DNA from 2 places in the Shewanella zhangzhouensis genome. Region 1 is predicted to be linked to the other one. Evidence: predicted binding sites of a transcription regulator. Region 1 holds the regulator's gene; the other holds the start of a gene.
The links. Region 1 encodes sigma-54, which starts transcription at its own class of promoters, with help from an activator protein. Its sites were predicted from a motif close to GTTGGCACGNNNNTNGNNT; they were not measured.
Positions count from the first base shown of each region.

Region 2: a site for sigma-54 is predicted at 4,311-4,329, ahead of K0H63_RS19390 (TorF family putative porin). Genes of this name have one in related genera too.

Region 1 is NZ_CP080414.1:3,835,087-3,845,276, forward strand. Features, by position in the region: gene K0H63_RS16900 (KpsF/GutQ family sugar-phosphate isomerase) at 1-877, shown strand, start outside; gene kdsC (3-deoxy-manno-octulosonate-8-phosphatase KdsC) at 874-1,425, shown strand; gene lptC (LPS export ABC transporter periplasmic protein LptC) at 1,422-1,979, shown strand; gene lptA (lipopolysaccharide transport periplasmic protein LptA) at 1,966-2,520, shown strand; gene lptB (LPS export ABC transporter ATP-binding protein) at 2,517-3,248, shown strand; gene K0H63_RS16925 (RNA polymerase factor sigma-54) at 3,360-4,841, shown strand; gene hpf (ribosome hibernation promoting factor) at 4,872-5,159, shown strand; gene ptsN (PTS IIA-like nitrogen regulatory protein PtsN) at 5,162-5,605, shown strand; gene rapZ (RNase adapter RapZ) at 5,602-6,453, shown strand; gene K0H63_RS16945 (HPr family phosphocarrier protein) at 6,440-6,715, shown strand; gene mgtE (magnesium transporter) at 6,786-8,150, shown strand; gene K0H63_RS16955 (hypothetical protein) at 8,163-8,570, opposite strand; gene K0H63_RS16960 (molybdate ABC transporter substrate-binding protein) at 8,647-9,429, opposite strand; gene K0H63_RS16965 (YiaD family glycine zipper/OmpA-like lipoprotein) at 9,639-10,190, opposite strand, start outside.
Region 2 is NZ_CP080414.1:4,376,101-4,386,290, reverse strand. Features, by position in the region: gene K0H63_RS19400 (efflux RND transporter permease subunit) at 1-2,952, opposite strand, end outside; gene K0H63_RS19395 (efflux RND transporter periplasmic adaptor subunit) at 2,996-4,132, opposite strand; gene K0H63_RS19390 (TorF family putative porin) at 4,555-5,229, shown strand; gene K0H63_RS19385 (DNA-3-methyladenine glycosylase I) at 5,226-5,912, opposite strand; gene K0H63_RS19380 (NAD(P)H-binding protein) at 5,959-6,813, opposite strand; gene K0H63_RS19375 (LysR family transcriptional regulator) at 6,929-7,828, shown strand; gene K0H63_RS19370 (glutathione S-transferase family protein) at 7,875-8,528, shown strand; gene K0H63_RS19365 (thioesterase family protein) at 8,525-9,055, opposite strand; gene prlC (oligopeptidase A) at 9,194-10,190, opposite strand, start outside.

The sequences.
Region 1 (10,190 bases):
CGCCGACGCCTGCGAGCTTATCCTGCGCTGCACCGGCAAGGTTATCGTGATGGGCATGGGCAAATCCGGCCACATTGGCAACAAGATTTCCGCCACCCTGGCCAGTACCGGCACCCCGGCGTTTTTTGTGCATCCGGGGGAAGCAAGCCACGGCGATTTGGGCGTGCTCAGCGACAACGACATAGTGCTGGCCATCTCCAACTCCGGTGAGTCCAGTGAAATACTCACCCTGATGCCCGTGATTAAACGCCGTGGTATTCCTATCATCTCCATGACAGGCAAGCCTGAGTCCACCATGGCCAAGCATTCGCTTTTGCACCTGTGTATCAAGGTGCCGGAAGAAGCCTGCCCCCTGGGGCTGGCACCGACATCATCCACCACGGCGACCCTGGTGATGGGGGATGCCCTGGCAGTTGCACTGCTGCAGGCCAAAGGTTTCACCAAGGACGATTTTGCCATGTCACATCCCGGTGGCGCTCTGGGCCGCAAGTTGCTGCTGCATGTCAGTGATGTCATGCATAAAGGGGACGAGCTGCCACTGGTGCATGACGATATTTGCATTACCGATGCCCTGTATGAAATCTCCAAGAAAGGCCTGGGGATGACGGCGATAGTGAATGCTTCAGGTGCCCTGGAAGGCATCTTTACCGACGGTGACCTGCGCCGGGTGATTGATGCGCAGATTAACCTGCGTCAAACCAGTATTGCCGATGTGATGACCCGCAATTGCATCACCATTGGTGAGCACATGCTGGCTGCCGAAGCTCTTAAACTCATGGATGAAAAAAATATCAACGGCCTGATTGTGATTGACACCCAGCGACGCCCAATCGGCGCGCTCAACATGCTGGACATGGTTAAAGCAGGGGTTATCTGATGCACCAAGGACTCTACGGCCCCATTGATGATGCCATCTGGAACAAGGCCAAAGGTATCAAGCTGCTCATTTGTGACGTAGATGGGGTCTTCTCCGATGGCCGCATTTACCTTGGCAATCAGGGGGAAGAGCTGAAGGCATTTCATACCCGTGACGGCTATGGCGTTAAAGCCCTCCAGGGTGCGGGTATCGCGGTGGCTGTGATCACCGGGCGCAAATCCCAGATTGTGGAACACCGCATGACGGCCCTCGGGGTCGCCCATATCTATCAGGGCGTTGATAACAAGTTCGTGCCTTATGAAGAGTTACTTGGCCTCTATGGCGTCAATGGGGCCGAAGTGGCATACATTGGTGATGACATGGTGGATTTACCTGTGATGAAAGCAGTGGGACTCGGGGTTTGTGTCGCCGATGGTCATCCCTTTGTTCGCCAACACGCCGACATGGTCACTACGCTACCCGGTGGGCATGGAGCCCTCAGAGAACTCGCCGATCTCTTGCTGATTAGCCAGGATAAGTTCGATTCGGCCCACGGGATGAGCGTATGAATCGGGTCACACTCGCCATCATTTTGCTGTTCGGCACCGCGCTGACGCTCTACTGGCAGGTGCAAAGCAAAAAGGCCAGTCAACCTCAGCTCACAGACAGTGTGCAAAAGCCTGATTACGTGGCAACCGACCTTCGCAGTATCAGTTACAACGCCGAGGGCAAGTTGGAAAGCCGCGTCAGCGCCTCCTACATGGAACACTTCGATGGTGATGCGCAAACTCTGTTTACTCAGCCTGTTTACACCCTGTTTCCCGAAGATGGCCAGGGTGAATGGCGTCTCACCGCCAAAACCGGCAGACTGGACAAGGCCAGCGATAAGGTCATGCTCGAAGAAGAAGTACTGATTGAGGCCCTGACCATAGACGAGCCGCTGCAGCAGCTCAATACCAGTTACCTGGAGTTGGATCTCAAGACGATGATCCTCACCTCCGACAAAGAAATTATTATCAGCGGCAATAACTTCCACTTGAGCGGCCATGGCCTCTATGCTGATCTCAATGCCAAAGAAGTTAAGCTCTTAAGCAAGATTAAGGGAACCTATGAACCTAAATAAGTCGCTCATTCTGGTGCTGCTTTGCACCTGCAGCGCTGTGGCTTTGGCCAACACCAAGTTTGATTTGAGCCAGGAAGTAAAAATTGCCGCGGCCAACAGTTATGCCGATCTGAAAAACAAGCGCATCGTTTATGAAGGCCCGGTTACCCTGACCCAGGGCAGCCTGATGCTCAAGGCTGATGAACTGAGCTCGTTCACCGACGAGAAAAGCGGCAGACGTATTCTGCTTGCCAAGGGTAACCCAGCCACCTACAGCCAGCAGGTGGAAGATGGCCGTACCGTGCATGCCAGTGCCACCGAAATCAGCTACAACATCGACAGTCGCGTTATGAGCCTCAAAGGCAATGCCAAGGTCGAGCAGGATGGCAGCCAGGTCAGCGCCGACTCCATCGTTTACGATATCGAAAAGCAGCAGCTCACTTCCCAAAGCAGCGGTAAAAAAGACGACCGGGTTATCACCATCATCAAGCCCGAAAATTACCAGCAGGAGCTGCAGGATAAGGGCACTACTGAGCAACCTCAGCAAGAGAAGCAGCAATGACCCAACTGACCCTGAAGGCCAGTAATCTCGCCAAGAGTTACAAAAACCGCCAGGTTGTCAAAAACGTCAGCCTCACCGTAAATACCGGCCAGGTTGTCGGCTTGCTGGGCCCCAATGGGGCCGGTAAAACCACCACTTTTTACATGGTGGTAGGCCTGGTACAGAGCGACAAGGGCAGCATACACATCAACGATGATGACCTGACGCTGGATCCCATGCACCTGCGCGCACGCAAAGGCATTGGCTACCTGCCACAGGAAGCCAGCATCTTCCGCAAGCTGTCGGTGCGCGATAACATCATGGCTGTGCTGCAGATGCGCAAAGAGCTGAACGCCGATGAGCGTGAAGAGTCGCTGGAGCAGCTGCTGGAAGAGTTCCACATCACCCACATCCGTGACAATCTGGGCATGTCACTGTCAGGGGGTGAACGTCGCCGGGTCGAGATTGCCCGGGCACTTGCCGCCAACCCCAGATTTATCCTGCTGGATGAGCCCTTCGCCGGGGTCGACCCGATTTCCGTTATCGATATCAAAAAGATTATCGAGCAACTCAAGAATCGTGGCCTCGGAGTGCTTATCACCGACCACAATGTGAGGGAAACCCTCGATGTGTGCGAAAAAGCCTATATCGTCAGCCATGGCGATTTGATTGCCGAAGGCACCCCTGCCGAAATCCTCGACAATCAGCAGGTGCGTGCAGTGTACTTGGGTGAGCAATTCAGGCTATAGTTAATTAACAAAGCCCCCTTCTCATATCCGGATAATCAGGGTGGTAAATCACCGGATAACCTGATAGAAAAGCTTTCTACCTGAATAATTTAGTGAAGGATTCGCAGTACAATGAAAGCGTCGCTCCAGCTAAAACTGGGACAACAACTCACAATGACGCCACAGTTGCAGCAGGCCATTCGTCTGCTTCAACTCTCTTCGCTTGAACTGCAACAGGAAATTCAGCAAGCCCTCGACGCCAACCCCCTGTTGGAGCTGGACGACGAACTGGGCAGCGATCAGTTTGATGCCGACGGCGGCGATAAAGAATTTGACGACCAGTTCAGCCAGGAGTCCGTCTCAAACGACACCAGTGACAGTGCTTCGCTGGAAACTTCAGACGCTATCAGTCAGCAGTCCATGCCGGACGAGCTGCCAATGGATACCACCTGGGATGAAGTCTTTACGGCCGCCCCCGTTTCCGGTCCCGGGATCCGTGGCGAAGATGATATGCCGTTTCAGGGCGAAACCAGTGAAGGCCTGTACGAACATCTCGAGTGGCAAAAAAATCTCACCCCTTTTTCCGATACCGATCTGGCCATTGCCACTGCCATCATAGATGCCATTGACGAAAAGGGTTACTTAACCCAAAGTCTTGAAGAAATTCTCGAGGCCGTGGGCGATGAAGAAGTCGAGCTTGACGAAGTTGAGGCCGTGCTCAAACGCATTCAACACTTCGACCCCATCGGGGTAGCTGCCCGTGATTTGGCAGAGTGCCTGCTCATTCAACTTGGTCAGTTCCCGGCGGATACCCCCCATCTGGACAACGCCAAGCTGCTTATCCGTGACCATTTGGATCTGATTGCCAACCGCGACTTCCGTACCCTGATGCGTAAAACCCGCCTCAAGGAAGAAGAACTCAGGGATGCAATCATCCTCATTCAGGGGCTGAACCCCCGTCCCGGTGAGTCTGTGACCAGCACCAAGGATGAGTATGTCATTCCGGATGTCTCGGTCAGTAAAAAAAATGGCCGTTGGGTTGTAGAGCTTAATCCCGATTGTATGCCTAAACTGAGTGTGAACCAGCAATATGCCGCCATGGCACGCACCAGTCGCAACCAGGCTGACAGCCAGTTTATCCGCGGGCATTTGCAAGAGGCCAAGTGGTTTATCAAGAGCCTGGAAAGCCGCAACGACACCTTGCTGAAAGTCGCCAATTGCATAGTGCAGTTCCAGCAGGGCTTTTTTGAGTATGGTGAAGAGGCCATGAAACCCATGGTGCTCAACGATATCGCCGAAGCGGTAGAGATGCACGAATCCACCATCTCACGGGTCACCACTCAAAAGTACATGCATACCCCAAGGGGTATCTTTGAACTCAAGTATTTTTTCTCCAGCCACGTCGGGACCGAAGATGGCGGAGAATGCTCATCTACTGCCATCCGCGCCTTTATCAAGAAACTGGTGGCGGCAGAAAATCAGAAGAAACCATTGAGCGACAGCAAAATGGCGGAACTTCTGGCAGAACAAGGAATCAACGTTGCTAGACGCACCATCGCCAAATACCGAGAAGCGATGCTGATCCCACCGTCGAACCAACGTAAGAGTTTATAACCCACCCAAGGTCTTTGGAGGAAAGTGTCTATGCAAATCAATCTGACTGGGCATCATATCGAAATCACTGATTCACTGCGTAACTACGTAGAGAGCAAGTTCTCCAAGCTTGAACGCCATTTCGAACAGATCAATAATGTCCACGTTGTTCTCAATGTTCAGAAATTGCAGCAAATCGCAGAAGCCAAGCTTCACCTCAACGGTGGCGAGGTATTCGCCACTTCAGAACATGAAGACATGTACGCCGCCATTGACGCCCTAATTGATAAATTGGACCGTCAGGTTATTAAACACAAAGAGAAACTGACCAAACATTAACGATGGAACTAAGTACCATCCTGGCGCCGGAGTGCACTAGCTGTGCCACTCCGGGCAGCAAGAAAAAGGTGCTGGAGCTGATTAGCGATCTCGCTGCTGCCCAGAATCCCTCCCTCTCGTCTCAAGAGATATTCGAAAGCCTGCTGGCCCGTGAAAAAATGGGCAGCACCGGTATTGGCAATGGTATTGCCATTCCCCATGGCCGCATTGGCACTATCGATAAGCCTTTAGCTGTGCTTATCAAGTGTGAAGAAGCCATAGGTTATGACGCCATTGATAAGCAGCCGGTGGACATTCTGTTTGCCTTGCTGGTGCCATCGGACCAGTGTCAGCAACATCTCAGCACCCTGGCCGCCATGGCCGAAAAGCTGAATGACAAGCAGATCCTCAAACAGCTGCGCAAGAGCCACGATGAAAAGGAACTTTACCAGGTAATCATCGGATGAAACTCGTTATAGTCTCCGGGCGCTCTGGCTCCGGAAAGTCGGTAGCCCTCAGGGTCCTGGAAGACTTGGGCTACTACTGCGTCGATAATTTGCCATTGCAGCTGATTGGGCCCTTGCTTGCCCAGCTCAAGGGCAATAACGACAAGGTCGCCATCAGCATCGATATCCGCAATATGCCGGAGCAGGAAAAGGCCCTCGAAAAAGAGCTGGCAAGGCTCCCGGAAGGCGTAGAGCTCACCAGCTTTTTCCTCAACTCCAGCGACAAGGTACTGCTGAAACGCTACAGCGAAACCCGCCGTTTGCACCCCCTGTCCCGCAGCAAGGTCTCTTTGCAGGAAGCCATCAAGCTCGAAGGCAAAATGTTGGCCCCTATCTCCAACATGGTCGACCATTTCATGGACACCTCCAATCTGAATGTTTATGAACTGGCTGATGCTGTCAGGCAGATACTGCTTGGACGCACCGACAAAGAGCTGGTGATTATCTTTGAATCTTTCGGCTTCAAGCATGGTATGCCCACAGAAGCAGACTTTATGTTTGATGCCCGCTTCTTGCCCAATCCCCATTGGGAACCGGAGCTGAGGCCCCTCACGGGTCTGAATGAGCCGGTTAAGCTGTTTTTGGAGCGTCAGGTATTGGTCAACAAGTACATCTGGCAAATCGAAAACCTGCTGGAAACCTGGTTGCCTCACTTAGAGCGCAATAATCGCAGCTACCTCACCATTGCCATTGGCTGCACAGGTGGCCAACACCGCTCTGTGTATATTGCCGAGCAGCTTGCCAAACGCTTCGCCAACTCTCACCACAAGGTTGAGGCCCGCCACCGGGAACTGAATGCCAAAACTTGAACGTGACGTCACGATAGTCAATAAGCTGGGCCTGCACGCCCGCGCCGCCACCAAACTGGCGGTATTGGCGTCGGAATTCAAGGCCAGCGTGACTCTGGTTCAGGGCGCTAAACAGGCCTCGGCTGCCAGCGTGCTGGGTCTCCTGATGCTCGAATCCGGCATGGGCAAGACCATCCATATTATCGCCGAAGGGGAAGACGCCGAGCAGGCCATGGATGCCGTGTGTAACCTGATCAACGCCCGCTTTGACGAAGACTGCTGACCCGGCTTCGCTTCGTCCATCCCATTAAATTTGCTAATATATCCCCCAATTCATCTCTTGGGGGAAAGCGATGGCTGTGGAACTTCTGGATAACGAGCAAACTGAGCTGCTGCTGAATCAGCTCAATGAAGCCCTGGGCAGCGGTATGTTTGTGCATGTGCGCCAGATGTTGCTGAACATGGCCGCATCCGATATCGCGCTGGTGCTCGAATCCTCCCCTCCCCGTACCCGCCAGGTATTGTGGCAACTTATCGACCCTGAGCTTGCCGGTGAGGTACTCGAAGAGCTCGGCGAAGAGATAAAAGACAAGTTTATCCGCCAGATGAGTCCGGCGCGTTTAGCCCGTGCAGCCGCTGGTCTGGACACCGACGATCTGGCCTACATACTGCGTTCCCTGCCCGACAGCCTCTACAAGCAGGTGCTGCAATCCATGTCGATTCAAGACCGCAGCCGCGCCGAGCAGGCTCTCTCCTACCCGGAAGAGACCGCCGGCGGCATCATGAATACCGACACTGTGACCATACGCCCCGACGTGAATGTGGATGTGATACTGCGCTATCTGCGCCAGCTCGGCTCCCTGCCCGAGGCTACCGACATGCTCTATGTGGTAGACAGGCACGATGTTCTGCTCGGGGCGGTAAGGCTTACCGCCTTGCTCACCTGCAACCCCTCCATGCCCATACGTGAGCTTATCGATGCTGATATCGAAGGCATTCCCGCCACCATGTCGGATACCGAGGCTGCGGCCCTGTTCGAGCGCCACGACTGGGTGTCAGCGCCTGTAATAGACGCAGAAGGTAAACTGCTGGGACGTATCACCATCGACGATGTGGTGGACGTTATTCGGGAAGATGCCGAGCACTCAATGATGGGGATGGCCGGTATGGATGACGATGAAGATACCTTTGGCCCCGTGCTCAAAAGCAGTTTCCGGCGCTCATTGTGGCTTACCGTTAATCTGTTCGCCGCCCTGCTGGCCGCGTCGGTCAGTAACCTGTTCGAGTCGACCCTGGAGCAGTTCGCCACCATTGCCATCCTGATGACGATAGTGCCCAGCATGGGCGGCGTGGCCGGCAATCAAACCCTGGCGTTGGTGATTCGGGGGATGGCACTGGGCCATATAGGCCAGAGTAACTCCCGTTGGCTTATCGGCAAGGAGCTTGCCATTGGTTTTCTCAACGGCCTGCTTTGGTCAGTCCTGGTGTTTGTCGCTATTTGGTTGTGGAAAGGCGATCTGGCTCTGGGAGCACTGATAGGCGGGGCTATGTTGATCAATATGACGGTGGCAGGACTCGCCGGTGCCAGCATTCCCTTGCTGCTTAAACGACTGAAAATAGACCCGGCATTGGCCGGTGGTATGGTGCTGACCACAGTCACAGATGTGATAGGGCTGTTTGCCTTTCTGGGCTTGGCGACGGCATTTTTAATGCGCTGATGCGTCACCGGGCTATGGCGTGTACTCCATGACTTGCTGGCAATCACACCAGCGCACCTGAGGCTGCTGCGTCAGGGTGAGCACTGAGATACACTCCTTCTGGGTCACTACCAAAAACTCTCTAGGTGCATGGTGGCTGCTGGCCATAAAGCCGCTGCGCAGGCTTTCCTGCTCCAGCCAGCCCCCCTCAGACACCTCATACAACCAACCGTTGGACAGGCTCAGCTCTGCCCAGTACTCCAGCAGGTCGCCCTCATCCAACACTCTGAACCCCAATAATTTTTCAAATGACAGCTCACAGCATTGGCCTTCGATATTGAGCGAAAGCTTCAAGGCGTGATCCTGGTATTGCAACGACAGCAAGCGCACATTGTCGCCAAGACGCTCCACTGCCATTGCTACTCCGCGAGGATGACCCATAGCGCCGGACTCCTGGATAAAAAGTTACTTTTCATTTAAATGATTTATTTTTTATCTTGCAAGTCCGGCAACACAATCAGCGTGGCGCGGCAAACCCATAATCGCCAAGAATGGCCTGTCCGGCAGGAGACAAAATGTAGTCCGCCAACGGCCTTGCGCGCTCATCTATTACCAAAAGCCCATAGTCGGCTCCCACAGCCAGGTTTTCCGGTAAATGCAGCAGCTGCAGCTCGGCGTATTCTTTGCGGGCCAGGCGACCATTGGTGCAGTAGGTCAGGAAGATATCCGCCTGACGGGTCTTCATCACGTGGGCATAGGGATTGACGCCCTTGGGCGGTTTGGCGCTGTTTGGTCCACCCGTGAGCTGCAGTGCCTTGGTTTTGAGCCTTGTCTCGGCACCGGGTGTAACGGTTTCGGCCAACTCAAAGGCCCGAAACGCGTAGTCACCGGAGGGGTCGGCCTTGGGCGTAGAGGTACCCACACGCACATCGGCTGACAACATGCGCTCCAGCAGGGTTGCCGGGGTCAACGCAATCTCGGGCTGCGCCAGCGCACAGAGTTGGTTACGGGCAAAAGCCTGTACCTTGTCTCCCATGCCTTTGGCCTGCAGGGTTTGTGGGTGTTTCATATTGGCTGAAGCGAACAGATCAACGCTTTCACCGGACTCGATACGCTCCCGCAGCAATCCGGAGGGACCAAACTGGGCCACAACAGCCTGACCCGTGTCTTTCTCAAAGGCCTGCACTATGTCGCCCATGGCGGCTTTGAGGCTGCCAGCGGCGCGAAGTTCCAGAGGTTCGGCGGCCATGGCGCTGCCGATGGAAGCCAGTATGGATATGAGCAGTATGGATTTTTTCATTTTCTTCCGTGATATAGATGAGGATGAAGGCCGGGGTGGCCTTCACGGAGCTGGTAACAAGAAGTTCAAGCAAACCCCAGTAGCGCCTCTGAGGCAAGGAGGCGGATCACAACCTGCGACCTATCAAACTTTGGGTTGACCCGCTGATAACGCGCTGAGGCAAATAAAAAAGGAGGCAAAGCCTCCCTTTAACTCCCGCAATATCAGTTTTAGCCGATAGGCGTGAGGATGATTTCTACGCGGCGGTTTTGAGCACGGCCCTCAGCGGTGGCGTTGGACGCGATGGGACTGGCTTCGCCCATGCCCTGAGTGGAAACACGCGCGGCAGCAACGCCCTTGCTCAGCAGGTAGTTACCCACTTCTGAAGCTCGCACCTGAGACAGACGCAGGTTATAGCTGTCGGCGCCGCTGGAATCGGTATAACCCAGTACATTCAAACGGGTCTTGCTGTACTCCTTCGCCACCAGGGCAACTGAGTCCAATACCTGCATGGCGCGGGGGCTCAGATCAGTCTTGTCTACGGCAAAGGTCACGTCATTTGGCATGTTCAGAATGATGTTGTCACCATTGCGGGTAACACTGACGCCGCTGGCCTGCAGCTGCTGACGCAGTTTGGTTTCCTGCACGTCCATGTAATAACCGATACCACCACCCACGGCCGCACCCGATGCTGCACCTATCAGCGCGCCTTTACCGCGGTCGCTCTTACTGGAAGAGGCTACGCCCACGGCCGCACCCGCAACGGCACCTATGATGGCGCC
Region 2 (10,190 bases), 540 kb from region 1:
TACAACCCCCAGACCAAAGGCCAGCGAGGTCATCAGAATGGGGCGCAAACGCACTCTTACTGCGTGCAGCGTGGCCTCAATCAGACCCGCACCCTTCTCATAGTATTCTTTGGCGAATTCCACGATAAGAATGGCGTTCTTGGTGGCCAGACCCACAGTGGTCAAGAGGCCAACCTGGAAGAACACGTCGTTGGACAGACCGCGTCCATTCATGGCCAGCAGGGCACCGATGATCCCCAGCGGCACAACCAGCACCACGGCAAAGGGCACTGACCAGCTCTCATAGAGGGCCGCAAGTACCAGGAACACGACCAGAATCGACAGGGCATAGAGGGCCGGAGCCTGGTTGCCTGAGAGTCGCTCTTCATAGGACAGGCCGTTCCACTCGACACCAAAGCCCGGTGGCAACTGCTCGACAATCTTTTCGATGTCATTCATGGCATCACCCGTGCTGTAGCCAGGGGCGGTGGCGCCCTGGATATTCATGGCGGGCAAGCCGTTGAAGCGCTCCAGACGTGGTGAGCCAAAGTCCCAGCGGCCGGTGGCGAAGGCCGAGAAGGGCACCATTTCGCCCTTGGCGTTACGTACATACCAGGTGTTCAGGTCTTCAGGCTGCATCCGGTACTCGGCATCGCCCTGTACATACACCTTCTTCACCCGTCCACGGTCGATAAAGTCGTTCACATAGCTGCCGCCCCAGGCGGTGGCGATGGCACTGTTCACCGAGGAGATATCCACACCCAGAGCGCGCAGTTTAGCATGGTCGATATCCAGCTGGTACATGGGCGCATCTTCCTGACCGTTGGGGCGCACGCCCACCAGGTTGGGATTTTGTGCCGCCATGCCCAGCAGTTGGTTACGGGCCTCCAGCAGCTTGGCGTGACCCTGGCCATTCTTGTCCTGCAGGTAGAAGTCGAAACCGTTGGCGGTACCGAGTTCAATCACTGCCGGTGGCGCAAAGGCAAACACGAAGGCTTCTTTAATCTGGGAGAAGGCCATCATGGCACGACCCTGCAACGAGAACACGTCCTGCCCCGCGCCTTCACGCACGGCCCAATCTTTCATGCCAACGAAGGCAATACCCATGTTCTGACCCATGCCCGCAAAGGAGAAGCCGGCCACCGAGAACACAGAGTTCACGTTGTCCTTTTCCTCTTCGCGGAAGAACTTGTCCATCTTTTCCAGCACCTTCACCGTGGACTCCTGGCTGGAGTTGGTGGGCAGGATCACCTGGGCAAAGAGGATGCCCTGGTCTTCATCGGGCAGGAACGCAGTGGGCATACGCATAAAGATCCAGCCGGTCGCGACCACCAATGCCAGATATATCGCCATCACCCTGGCTGAGCGCTTGAGGATTGCGGCAACGCTGCCCTCGTAGCGCGAGGTCATCTTTTCAAAACTGCGGTTGAACCAGCCAAAGAAGCCGTGCTGACCATGGGCATGGCCTGGCTTGAGAGGCTTGAGCATGGTGGCGCACAGGGCGGGCGTCAGGATCAGGGCCACCAGTACCGACAGCGCCATGGCCGACACGATAGTGATGGAGAACTGACGGTAAATCACCCCGGTTGAACCTGACATAAAGGCCATGGGCACGAATACCGCCGACAGGGTCAGACCGATACCCACCAGGGCGCCGGTGATCTGATCCATGGACTTGCGGGTGGCTTCAACCGGCCCCAGACCTTCTTCCTGCATCACACGTTCAACGTTTTCCACCACCACGATGGCATCGTCTACCAAGAGACCGATGGCCAGCACCATGGCGAACATGGTCAGGGTGTTAATGGAGAAACCAAAGGCCGACAGAATGGCGAAAGTACCCAGCAGTACCACAGGCACGGCAATCGTCGGGATAAGGGTTGCGCGGAAGTTCTGCAGGAACAGGTACATAATCACAAATACCAGTACCACGGCTTCCAGCAGGGTGTGCACTACGCCTTCGATGGATTGTTTAACGAAGGGCGTGGTGTCGTAGGGATAAACCACCTCGAGGCCCGCCGGGAAGAAGGGCTTCATTTCGGCGATTTTTTCCCGCACCCGGGTCGCGGTATCCAGGGCGTTGGCTCCCGTTGCCAGGCTGATGGCGATACCGGCAGCCGGGCGGCCGTTGTAGAACGACTCCACCACATAGCTTTCGGCGCCCAGCTCAACCCTGGCTACGTCGCCGAGGAACACCTTGGCACCGCTGGTATCTGACTTGAGAATAATCTTGCGGAACTCTTCCGGGGTCTCCAGACGGCTCTGGGCCGATACTGTAGCGTTCAGCTCCTGGCCCAGTACCGCAGGCGCACCACCGAGCTGACCTGCTGACACCTGGGCGTTTTGCTCGCGAATCGCTGCAATCACGTCCTGCGTGGTCAGGCTGTATTGGGTCAGTTTCAGTGGGTCCAGCCATATACGCATGGCGTAAGGCGCACCGAACAGGGTAATTTCACCCACACCGGCAACCCGGCTTAAGGGGTCCTGAACATTGGAGCCCACATAGTCGGCGATATCGTTTTTGGTCAGGCTGCCATCTTCCGACACAAAGCCCAGTACCATCAAAAAGCCCGAGGTGGACTTGTTCACCCTGACACCCTGCGCCTGAACTTCCTGCGGCAGCAGAGGCATAGCCGATTGCAGTTTGTTCTGAACCTGTACCTGGGCGATGTCGGCATCGGCCTCGGCATTAAAGGTCAGGGTGATTTCGGCGTTACCGAAACCATCACTGGTGGAATTTATATAACGCAGGTGATCCAAGCCCGTCATGCGCTGCTCAATCACCTGGGTGACCGAGTCTTCCAGCGTCTTGGCGGAGGCGCCTGGGTAGTTGGCGGAGATCACCACAGTGGGTGGTGCGATGTTCGGGTACTGGGACACGGGCAGGCTTTTGATAGCCAATACCCCTGCCAGCATCACCAAAATCGCGATCACCCATGCAAAAATGGGTCGATCAATAAAGAAACGTGCCATAGCTTAATCCTGAATTTCGCGGGTTCCTGAGGTCCTTGGCCAATTACTTGGCCTGCGCCGCGGTGGCAGTGACCGGTGCACCGGGGCGTATTTTCTGCAGCCCTTCAACAATCAATTTATCGCCGGCATTCAGCCCTGACGTAATACGCCACTGATGATTGATAACCTCCGCTGTGGTCACGGTACGGGCCTCAACCTTGTTTTCGGCGTTCACCACCATGGCCACGGCTTCACCGCGGGTGTTGCGGGTAATGGCCTTTTGCGGCACCAGAATGGCGTTGGGATCCACCCCTGTGTTCAGCATGGCGCGTACATACATACCCGGCAGCAACACGTTGTCTGGGTTGGGGAATTCGGCTCGCAGAATCACAGAACCCGTGTTTTCATCCACGCTCACTTCGGCAAATTGCAGCTTGCCCTTGTGCTCGTAGGTGGTGCCATCTTCGAGTACCAGTTGCACTTCGGCGTTATCGGCCGCCTGCAGCTTACCGGCTTTTAGCTTGGACTTGAGGGCCAGCAGCTGGGCGCTGGATTGGGTGATATCCACATTAATGGGATCCAGCTGCTGAATGGTGGCCAGTATCTGCCCCTGATTAGCGGTGACCAGCGCGCCTGGCGTTACGGACGATTTTCCGATGCGGCCAGAAATCGGGGCCTGCACTTCGGTGTAATTCAGATTGATATTGGCGGTATGTAGCTGGGCCTCGGCCACCTTCACCCGGGCCAGCGCTTCCTTGTAGGCAGCATCGGCTTCGTCAAAGTCCTGCTTGGAAATGGCATTGGTTTTCACCAATTTTTCGTAGCGGGCGGCGCGGGCCTTGGCGCTGGCCAATGAAGCCTGCGCGCTGGCGAGGTCGGCCTTGGCGCTTTCGAGGGTGGCCTTATAGGTGGCGTCATCGATTTTGTAGAGTGACTGACCTTCTTTCACTTCACGCCCTTCAACGAAGTTACGCTCCATGATGATGCCGGAAACCTGGGGGCGAACCTCGGCTTCGAGGAAAGCGCGGCTGCGGCCGGGCAGTTCAACCATGATGTTCTGGGGTGCAGCAGTGACCTGCACTGTGCCGACTTCCATGGGGGGCATTTGCTGCTGATTGGCAGCTTGCTGAGCATCTTCCTGGCAGGCACTGACCCACAAGACCATGCCTATGGCCGAGGCAATTTTTAACATTTGCCGCATTGAAATCTCCTTTTTGTGTCTGGGCTAACGGGGATGTGCGGATAAAAAGCTCACGATACCCAGACAAATCGCCCATTTTTAATACTAAATTTATGATCAGTCAGTTATCTCACACAGGATGGGGCAGCTCAAGTCAGCAAATGGCTTAAATTTGTAAAGGAATGCAAAAATCTCGTTTATTTGCATGTATTTAGCTATTTGTTAACATTTGAGTTTATGAGAAAGTCAGTCGGTAACCTCCGTTAACAGCTGTTCATATTTCTTCATAAACTGTCGCGAGCTGTTCACGCGCCTCATCAAGGCCATTCATAACCCGTCCTTATCATTGCCCTCAGCGGGAAAACCCACATTAAGAGGCAGTGATGATGAAATTGAATAAAACCTTGTTGGCCATGGCCGCCATTGCGTGTTCCAGCGGTGTGATGGCACAGGAAGCCAAGGTATTCGGCGGCACCCTGGGGGGCAAACTGACCATCGCCAGCGACTACGTATTCCGTGGCGAATCGGAAACCATGGACGGCGACGTGCCTGCCATTCAGGGCACCCTGAGCTGGAGCAATGATGCCGGCTGGTATGCCGGTTTCTTCGGCTCCAATATCAAGTTTGCCGATCCGAATCTGGAAGTGGTGACAGGGCCCTTTATCGGCAAGGCCGGTGCATTTGGCGATTCAGGTTTCACCTATGATGTGATGGTGTTTTCCTACCTGTATCCCGGCGCCTCCTACAGTAATTACACCGAGTTGTGGATGAAAGTCGGCAAACAGTTCGGCCAGCTGAACATGCAGCTGGAAGTCACCCCCACCCTTGATGACTGGTTTGGTGTCGCCGGTTGGCAAGGGGTTAACTATGCCATTCACCCAAGCTATTCCTTGGACAACGGTGTTCAGCTGTCAGGCTCTGTTGGGTATCAGGACCTGGACGGTGAAGGTGCCGAGGGCTGGGGTCACTGGAACCTGGGCGTCTCCAAAACCTGGGCCGGCTATACCCTGGACCTGAGATACCACGGCAGCACTGTGGGCTCAGATCACAAGGTTTACGGTACCCAAACCGAGATTTTTGACGATCGTTTTGTGGTTGGGATCAGTAAAGCGTTTTAAATCCGGTTGTCACCCACACCACAGGAAATAATGCGGCTGATTTGTGCCAGCGTCCGGCCCGATTCAGCCTGCCAGTGGTTAAAGGCGGCCTGAGCCTGGGTCAGCCCCTTTTGAGTGGCCATCCCGGCATCCACCAGGCCTGTTGCCCTCAGATAACCTTCAACATCTGAGGTCAGTAGGAAGGTGTCTTTCCCTGTGGCGCGCAGGAAGTAGGGGCCTGTGTTGCCCCCAAGCCGCGCACCACGCTTCCTGAGCACCTGCCACAGCGAGGTGATCTCTTCCCCGGGCCAGAGAGCAATGTAACGCGCCAAACTGCCATGTTCTGCGGCAATGTCTTTTATCATCAGGGCATTGTCATAAATGGCCTGGGTCTTTTTGGCATGGCGGATAAGGGCTGGATCGCTTGCGCGTGCGGTGAGCTGCTCCGGTGACATCAGCAGCACTTTAAGCGGATCGAAGCCAAAGAACGCGGTTTCATAGGCCGACCACTTGGCATCGACTACCTTCCACACAAAGCCACTCTGAAATATCTGTTTGCTCATGGCCGACAGCAGGCGGTCATCGGAATACTCCTGATATTCGTCGGCCGACAACGACTGCGGCAGCAGGGCTTCCAGCGCATCGGCGCCGCCTTTGCGCTCGGCGGCGCGCTGATAAATACTGGCAAAGGATTCGATTTTCATGGACTTCCCTGAATCTGTGAATGGCTTTGCCAGTTTACTTGCACACTCAGTTTGGCTTCAACGCTCCTTTGATGACGGCAGCCAAACCAGTGGGTGCGCGGCCAAGCAGCAGGGCTAAATCATCGCTGCGTTTATCGTATTCCCCTGCGGCAATGGCCCGACTGGCGCCGCCGAGTGCCGTGGCTAAAAATGCCGGTAATCCCATTTTCAGCAGCCCATCGATTTGGGCTTCGGCCGAGATAAGGTGGGTGCTGATGGCTTTGCCACTGAGCTGTCCAAGCAGGGCGGCGATATCGGCATAGGACAGGAGTTCAGGGCCGGTCAGTTCATAGGTCTTGCCCGTGTGGCCATCGGTCATCAAAATTCGCGCCAGCGCCTCGGCAAGATCCTGTTTGCTCACGGGGGCAAAGCGTCCCTCCGCAGCGGCATGGGTCAGTACGCCCGTTTCCAGTGTGTGGCCCAGGCCCATGAGTTGCAGCTCTGCATAAAAGGCGTTGCGCACCACAGTGGCGGGAATGGCTGCCACGCTGATGGCTGCCTCGGTGGCGGCGTGGCTTGCGCCAAAACTGAAGGCGCTGTCCAGTGAGGGTGATTGAAAACTGGTGTATACCAGCTGGGCAACCCCGGCCTTTTTGGCTGCGGCGATAACCCGCAAATGTTGACCGAGTCTGATATCGTTCGGTGTATTACCGGAAATAAACAGCACCTTGTCTGCTCCCGCCATGGCCGCATCCAGTGAATCTGGCTGGTCATAGTCGGCAAACACGGCATGGCCGAGTGCTGGGTCCAGTTTGTCCGGTGAGCGGCTGCCCAGTCGTACAGTTTCGGTATTACCAAGAGTTTTCAGGGCATTGGCAGTAAGGGTAGCCAGTTCACCACTGGCGCCGAGTATCAGGATCATCTTAAGTACCTCAGGGTTGGTATGAATGAGGTGCTCAGTTTATTCCCGTGGCGAAATTGGATAATGAGTGATTTACTTATATCTTTGGTAATTCAAACTTAACAAAAGGTCGCCCATGGACGCTTCACAATTGTATCGCATGTTGGTGTTTGCTTCGGTTGTAGAGCAAGGGTCACTGACGATGGCCGCGGAAGTGTTGGGGATCAGCCGCTCCATGGTGAGCCAGCACCTGAAAAAGCTGGAAGAGCGTTTGGGTTGCGAGCTGCTTCACCGCACCACCCGGCGTATCAGCCTAACCGAAGATGGGCGGGAATTTTTCCATTATTGCGGCGAGCTGTTGCAGCTGGCAAGGCAGGCCGAGGCCGTGACACGCCCGGCGGATGAGCATCTTCACGGTAGCCTTCGGGTGACTGCGCCGGTTGGCCTGGGTGAACACACGCTGCTGCCCCTTCTCGGCGACTTTCATCGCCGTTATCCCAACATTCGCCTCACACTGATGCTTGAGGACAGCAAGCTGAACCTGCTTGAACATCAAATTGACGTGGCCATTCAGGCCGGTTGGCCGGAGGATTCCGAATTCAGGGCCATTAAGCTTGGCAGTTTTGATGAGCAGTTGGTGGCCAGCCCCGAATACGTGGCGGCTCATGGAAAACCGTTACACCCAGACAACTTACAGCATCATCAATGGTTGGCCCATGCATCAAGCCATCTGCCCAAAACCTTGACGCTGCACAATGGTCAGGGTGAAGAGTTTCGGGTCAGGATCACCCCTTTTATCAGTTGCAACAGCACCAATGGCCTGATTGCCCTGGCGCTGCAGGGGCTGGGGGTGGTGATACTGCCGGATAATCTGGTGACTGAGCATTTGGCGTCAGGGGCACTGGCACTGCTTTTGCCTGACTATCATTTGCGCGAAGGCGGTGTATATGCCCTGCATCCCTACAAGGAAAACACGCCCCCGAGGGTGCGGGTATTTCTCGACTTTCTCAAGGAGCGCTTGATCCAATCCCGCTAAAACCAACTAAATTAAACAAAGGGCGTTTGATTGGGAGCCTGATTCCATGGAGCTCTTTTACCATCCGTTGTCGCGATATTCCCAAAAGGTTCTGCTTGGATTGTATGAAAAGCAGGTCAACTTTTATCCCCGGGTAACAGAGCTCAGGGATCCCATTCAACGTCAGGCATTCAGCAAGATTTACCCTCCCTGCAAGCTGCCACTGCTCAAGTGCGCCGATGGCAGTCTGGTGCCTGAATCCACCATCATCATCGAATATCTGGACCAACATATCCCCGGAGGCTCGCGGTTGCTGCCAAGAGACAGCGCCGAGTGCCTGCGGGTACGCTTATGGGACAGGATTATCGACAACGACGTCAGCAATCAGTTGTATTTGCTGGAGCAGCAATTGGGCATGGCGCCTGAACACCGTAATGAGCTGGCCATGGCGCAGGTCAGGCAGCGCTTGGTGCAGGTATTGGCCAGCATTGATGATGAACTGGCCGATTCCCATTGGCTGGTGGGGGATGGCTTTACCCTGGCGGACTGCGCCCTGGTGCCCTGCCTCGAACCCGCGTTTGAACTCATGTCCTTACTGGATTTGGAAAACCTTTGTCGTTACCGCCAGCAGGCCAAGCTCAGAGGTGCATGGGAGCTGGTGGCCGAGGAGGCACAGCTCGCCGCCGCCGAAGAAGTTACCGGGCTTAAACTCATCCCTTAGCTGTTACGCTCTTTCTTGAGCTGTAAAAAGGCTTTCCATTTTTGCACTTCAGGCGACAATTCGGGCGTTTCGCCTTCATAGCCCGCTTCCCGCACCAGCTCACTGATGGGCACCTGCTTGCGGTTACACACGAATACCCCGCGCACATGCACTATGCAGTGCAGGCCTCGCTCGCTGACAAAGCGTTGATCAATATAAAAATATTTTTCGTCCCAACCGACTACCCGGCTCTCGATGGTGAATTTTTGCAGTGGCTTGATGTCGCGGATATAGGTGAATTCGGCGGCGTTGACTATGGGCATCCACTTGAGCTTGAGGAAACGCTTCAGCAGGCCCATTTCCGCCAGCATGTAGGTGCGGGCCAGATCCATAAAGGCCGGATAACGACTGTTGGTCAGGTGCATATTGATGTCGCAGTCTGACGGCAGGGCGCGATACTCAATGAGGCTGGTGTCGAGAAAACCAATGGAGCGGCAGTGGCGAACACGCCATAAAAACAACCAGATAAGTCTGAAATACAGGTTCATGGATTCGTAGTTTAGAGTTTTTGCGTAAAGCAGAAGGCTAACAGAGGTCCTACCAGCGGGCAACTGTCAGTGCATCCACAAGGCCTTTGCTCCGGGGAATAAAAAAGGCGCCGAAGCGCCTTTACGATGAGGTCAGTCTCAGTGCTGAATACCGCTGTGGCGCAGCAGCGCATCTGTGTTGGGCTCGCGACCCATAAAGCGGCGGAACAGTTCCATGGGTTCTTCGCTGCCACCCATCTCGAGGATATGGGCGAGGAAATCACGGCCGGTATCCGGGTTAAAGATACCTTCGGCCTCAAAGCGTGAGAAGGCATCGGCCGACAGGACCTCGGCCCACTTGTAGCTGTAGTAACCTGCGGCATATCCCCCGGCAAAAATATGCGAGAAGCTGTGCTGGAAGCGGTTAAAGCTGGGGGGGATCACCACGGCCACCTGCTGACGCACTTCGTCCAGGGTTTCCTGGATGCGGGCACCGTCTTCGCCGCTGTATTCCAGATGCAGGCGGAAATCGAACAGTGAAAATTCCAGCTGGCGCACCATCATCATGGCGGACTGGAAGTTTTTGGCCGCCAGCATCTTGTCCAGCATGGCCTTGGGCAGCGGCTCGCCGGTTTCATAGTGGCCGGAGATTTCGCCGAGGGCTGCTTCTTCCCAGCACCAGTTTTCGAGGAACTGGCTTGGCAGCTCCACGGCATCCCAGGGCACACCATTGATGCCGGATACGCCACCCACTTCTACCTTGGTCAGCATATGGTGGATGCCATGGCCAAACTCATGGAACAGGGTAACCACCTCATCATGGGTAAAGAGTGCCGGCTTGTTGCCCACGGGACCATTGAAGTTACAGGTGAGGTAAGCCACGGGCTTTTGCAGCCCATCGGGGGTTTGACGACGAACCCGGCACTCGTCCATCCAGGCGCCACCACGTTTACCGCTGCGGGCGTAGAGATCCAGATAGAAGCTGCCTCTGTGCTCCCCTTCGCTGTCCATAATGTGGAAGAAACGCACGTCTTTATGCCAGCGATCAAAATCCTGCTGCTCGACGATTTTCATGCCAAACAGACGCTCTACCGTGTGGAATAGGCCGCTCAATACCTTGTTTTCAGGGAAATAGGGCCGCAGCTCTTCCTGGGAA